One region of the Pseudomonas sp. KU26590 genome, then DNA from elsewhere that is predicted to be linked to it. Evidence: predicted binding sites of a transcription regulator. Region 1 holds the regulator's gene; the other holds the start of a gene.
The links. The regulator FliA, encoded in region 1, starts transcription of late flagellar genes. The targets are predictions, from matches to a motif close to CTAAAGTTTNNNNNNNNNNNGCCGNTAA.

Region 1 (2,401 bases):
GTAAACAATTAACATGGGCAGCATGCATCCCGTACAGGTTATCGCGGTAACCGGTGGCAAAGGTGGCGTAGGCAAGACCAACGTTTCAGTGAATCTTTCACTGGCACTGGCCGAGCTGGGACGTCGCGTCATGCTGCTGGACGCCGATCTGGGTCTGGCCAACGTCGACGTATTATTGGGACTGACCCCCAAACGCACCCTGGCTGACGTCATCGAGGGGCGGTGCGAACTGCGCGATGTCCTGCTGCAGGGCCCGGGCGGCGTACGCATCGTGCCGGCGGCATCGGGCACCCAGAGCATGGTCCACCTGACCCCGGCGCAGCATGCCGGGTTGATTCAGGCGTTCAGTGACATCGGCGACAACCTCGATGTGCTGGTCATCGATACCGCCGCCGGCATCGGCGAGTCGGTGGTGAGCTTCGTCCGCGCCGCCCAGGAAGTGCTGCTGGTGGTGTGCGACGAGCCCACGTCGATCACCGACGCCTACGCCCTGATCAAACTGCTCAACCGCGATTACGGCATGAACCGCTTCCGCGTCCTGGCCAACATGGCCCAGAGCCCGCAGGAAGGGCGCAACCTCTTCGCCAAGCTGACGAAAGTCACCGACCGTTTTCTCGACGTGGCCCTGCAATATGTAGGCGCTGTGCCGTACGACGAATGCGTACGCAAGGCCGTGCAGAAACAGCGCGCCGTGTACGAAGCGTTTCCGCGTTCCAAATGTGCGTTGGCGTTCAAGGCCATCGCGCAGAAAGTCGACACCTGGCCGCTCCCGGCGAACCCGCGCGGCCATCTGGAATTTTTCGTAGAACGCCTCGTGCATCACACCAGCGCAGGGCCCGTCTCATGACAGCAAGTGGCTATCGCATGTACAGCAAATCGTCCAAAGACTCCCAGTATGAGCTGATCGAGCGGTATGCCCCGCTGGTCAAACGAATCGCCTACCACTTGCTGGCGCGTCTGCCGGCCAGCGTGCAGGTCGAGGACTTGATCCAGGCGGGCATGATTGGCTTGCTCGAAGTCTCGACCAAATACGACTCCACCAAAGGGGCCAGTTTCGAGACGTACGCGGGTATTCGTATCCGTGGCGCGATGCTCGACGAAGTGCGCAAGGGGGATTGGGCACCGCGCTCGGTCCACCGCAACACGCGCATGGTCAGCGACGCAATTCGTGCAATCGAAGCGAAAACCGGTCGTGACGCTAAAGATCACGAGGTTGCTGCCGAACTTGAAATGAGTCTCGACGATTACTACGGGATTTTGAACGATACCCTGGGCAGCCGCCTGTTCAGTTTCGACGACCTGTTGCAGGACGGCGAACACGAAGGGCTGCACGAGGACGGCGCGAGCCAGTCCCTCGAACCGTCGCGGGATCTGGAAGACGAGCGCTTCCAGGCTGCGCTGGCCGAGGCCATTGCCAACTTGCCCGAACGTGAACGCCTGGTGTTGTCGCTGTACTACGACGAAGAGCTGAACCTCAAGGAAATCGGTGAGGTCCTGGGGGTCAGCGAGTCGCGGGTCAGCCAGCTGCACAGCCAATGCGCGGCGCGTTTGCGCGGTCGTCTTGGCGAGTGGCGCGCACGTTCATGAATGAGGCGCAGGCTGCGAGGCCTGCGCGTTGCGTGTAAGACCGGCTGTGCAAGACGTGAGCGGGAAGTAAAGAGACACGGCAGGAGTCGGTCGAACCGGGTCGTAGAGGATCCGGTTTCGCTGCGCTTGTCCCCGTCGATTAAAACCCCTCTTCATGTTCGGCACAGCCGGTATTGATTGAACGCGCGTTCAGGTGCTGAACGCGTTAAAGACTGCTTGGAGGTCGAATTGGACAAGAACATGAAAATCCTCATCGTTGATGACTTCTCAACGATGCGGCGGATCATAAAAAACCTGTTGCGTGACCTTGGGTTCACCAACACGGCCGAAGCAGATGACGGACTCACCGCATTGCCGATGCTGCAAAGCGGCGCCTTTGACTTCCTCGTCACTGACTGGAACATGCCTGGCATGTCCGGCATCGACTTGTTGCGTCAGGTGCGTGCCGACGAGCGTCTGCGCAGTCTGCCGGTGCTGATGGTCACTGCCGAAGCCAAGCGCGAGCAGATCATCGAAGCCGCTCAGGCCGGTGTGAACGGCTACGTGGTAAAGCCGTTCACGGCGCAAGTGCTCAAAGAGAAAATCGAAAAGATCTTCGAGCGCGTCAATAGCTGATGTCCGCTGCGAGGGCGCTATGGATTCCAAAGATTCGACAATGGGTGACTTTGAGTCAACCCTGAAGAAACACGCACAAGAGCTGGTCGCGAGCCTTGAAAAAGGCAAGTTCGGCGACGCCGTGCAACTGATCCATGAGCTTAACCAGACCCGCGACCGCGGCCTGTATCAGGAAGTCGGCAAACTGACGCGCGAGCTG
Region 2 (2,401 bases), 620 kb from region 1:
AGCTTCTCGCGGGACAGCAAGTCCCACTCGCGCCATGGCGCAATGACTTTCACGCCAGGCTTGAGTGCGTAGGCGCCCAGCTCGAAGCGAACCTGGTCGTTGCCTTTGCCGGTGGCGCCGTGGGAAATGGCGTCAGCGCCGGTTTCGTTGGCGATTTCGATGAGGCGTTTGGCGATCAGGGGACGCGCGATGGAAGTACCCAGCAGGTACTCGCCTTCGTAGACGGTGTTGGCGCGAAACATCGGGAACACGAAATCACGCACGAACTCTTCGCGCAGGTCGTCGATGTAGATTTCTTTGACGCCCATGGCCTGCGCCTTGGCGCGTGCTGGCTCGACTTCTTCGCCCTGACCCAGGTCAGCGGTGAAGGTCACCACCTCGCAGTTGTACGTATCTTGCAGCCACTTGAGGATCACCGAAGTATCCAGGCCACCGGAATACGCGAGAACTACCTTGTTTACGTCCGCCATGCCATCACTCCAACGCGTTGTACGGAAAACCGACGAGTTTACCGATCACGCGCGGGAATTTACAGTGTCGCGACAGCTTCTGACGACAAAGCGACAGATTCTGTCAGTCAGACGACCTGGCCGCGGAGCATCACGAGGCCTTGGCGGGAGCCGTGCTCGCCGCTGTTGCAGGCGCAGCACCCGGGGCTGGCGTCGCCGCGGGCCCAGGCAACGGAGCCGGTATCGGAGCAGGTGCAGCGGATGGCAGCACGGCTGGGGTCTGCTGCGCCACACGATCCAGGTGAATGTTCACCCGACGGTTGCGCGCGCGGTTGGCGTTGTTGGTGTTTGGCGCCAGCGGGTACTGTTCGCCGTGGAAGCGCAGGGTTATCTGCTCTTCCGGGATGCCTTGGGCTTTGAGGTAGTCCATGACCGACAGCGCACGACGCCGCGACAGATCGCGGTTGGTCAATCGGTTACCGCTGTTGTCGGAGTGACCATCGAGTTCGACGTGATTGACCGTCGGATCAGCCTTCATATAAGCCAGCACGGTGTCCAGCTTGCGCTTGGCGGAAGCGTCCAGCTCGATGCCGCCGCCGGGGAAGCCGATCTCGGACTGCCGCACTTGTTCGAAATTCATCGGCAACAGCTTCGCCGTGCACACTTGAAACTCGCCGTAGGCCTTGCTGAATTTGACCGGCAGCAGACGGACCTCCATCGCGCCGCCACCGTCACGCAGAGAGTGGCGAATCACCGGGCTGCGCCCCTCCATCAGGCCCGCAATCAGACGCGTAGCCTGAGCCTGATTGGTATTGAAAGGAATCTCGCCGCTGCCGACTTTCACCGCACCAAGATTGAGATCATTGCGGCCCGGCTGCCATGGCGCCGCAGCGGCAATCAACATGGCCGAACCGGACGCCAGACTGTAGCCATTTGCTTTCAAGCGAAACGTCGGCTGCTCACCCGCGCGGCGCACGAACTCCCCGGCACCGAAATCGGTGATCGGCTGCGTCAACCTGCACTCGAACTGATCACCTTCCACCTTCCACTCAATATTCTCCAGACGGGTCTGGAAGGTGAGCGCCATGGCTGGCAGGCTGGCAAACGCGCTGAGCAGGGCTAGATATCGCTGGCGCACGGGAGGCTCCACTAAATTCACGTGTAACAAGATTTATGACTTACACGTGGCTATCGGTAACTTGCCGCAAAACTTGATAGCGAGTGCCTGGAGGAGTCTTTTCCGGTAGCATTCCCAGCGAGTTTGACCCGCCTGGAATCCCCAATGTCCGAACGCCTGACCCTCCTGCGCCCCGACGACTGGCATATCCATCTTCGAGATGGCGCTGTTTTGCCCCACACCGTCGCCGACGTTGCGCGCACTTTTGGCCGCGCGATTATCATGCCGAACCTCGTGCCCCCGGTACGCAACGCGGAGCAAGCGGACGCCTACCGTCAGCGCATCCTCGCTGCGCGCCCGCAAGGCAGTCGCTTCGAGCCGCTGATGGTGCTTTACCTGACCGACCTGACCCAGCCCGAAGAGATTCGCGCCGCGAAGGCCAGTGGTTTCGTTTATGCCGCCAAGTTGTACCCGGCAGGCGCGACCACCAACTCCGATTCGGGCGTGACCAGTGTCGACAAGATCTTCCCGGTGCTCGAGGCGATGGCTGAAGTGGGCCTGCCGCTGCTGATCCACGGCGAAGTGACCCGCGGCGACATCGACGTGTTCGACCGCGAGAAGATTTTCATCGATGAGCACATGCGGCGTGTCGTCGAGCGTTTTCCGACGTTGAAAGTGGTGTTTGAACACATCACCACCGCCGACGCCGTGCAGTTCGTCAATGAAGCGTCGGCCAATGTCGGTGCGACCATTACTGCGCACCACCTCCTGTACAACCGCAACCACATGCTCGTGGGCGGCATCCGTCCCCACTTCTATTGCCTGCCGATTCTCA

Region 2: OKW98_RS07840 (flagellar protein MotY) is a predicted target of FliA. The motif match lies at 1,638-1,665, and genes of this name have one in related genera.

Annotation. Positions count from the first base shown of each region.
Region 1 covers NZ_CP110644.1:2,350,802-2,353,202, forward strand. Annotated here, with positions in the region: gene fleN (flagellar synthesis regulator FleN) at 14-847, shown strand; gene fliA (RNA polymerase sigma factor FliA) at 844-1,587, shown strand; gene OKW98_RS10505 (chemotaxis response regulator CheY) at 1,828-2,202, shown strand; gene OKW98_RS10510 (protein phosphatase CheZ) at 2,222-2,401, shown strand, end outside.
Region 2 covers NZ_CP110644.1:1,735,726-1,738,126, reverse strand. Annotated here, with positions in the region: gene OKW98_RS07845 (argininosuccinate synthase) at 1-470, opposite strand, end outside; gene OKW98_RS07840 (flagellar protein MotY) at 601-1,587, opposite strand; gene pyrC (dihydroorotase) at 1,732-2,401, shown strand, end outside.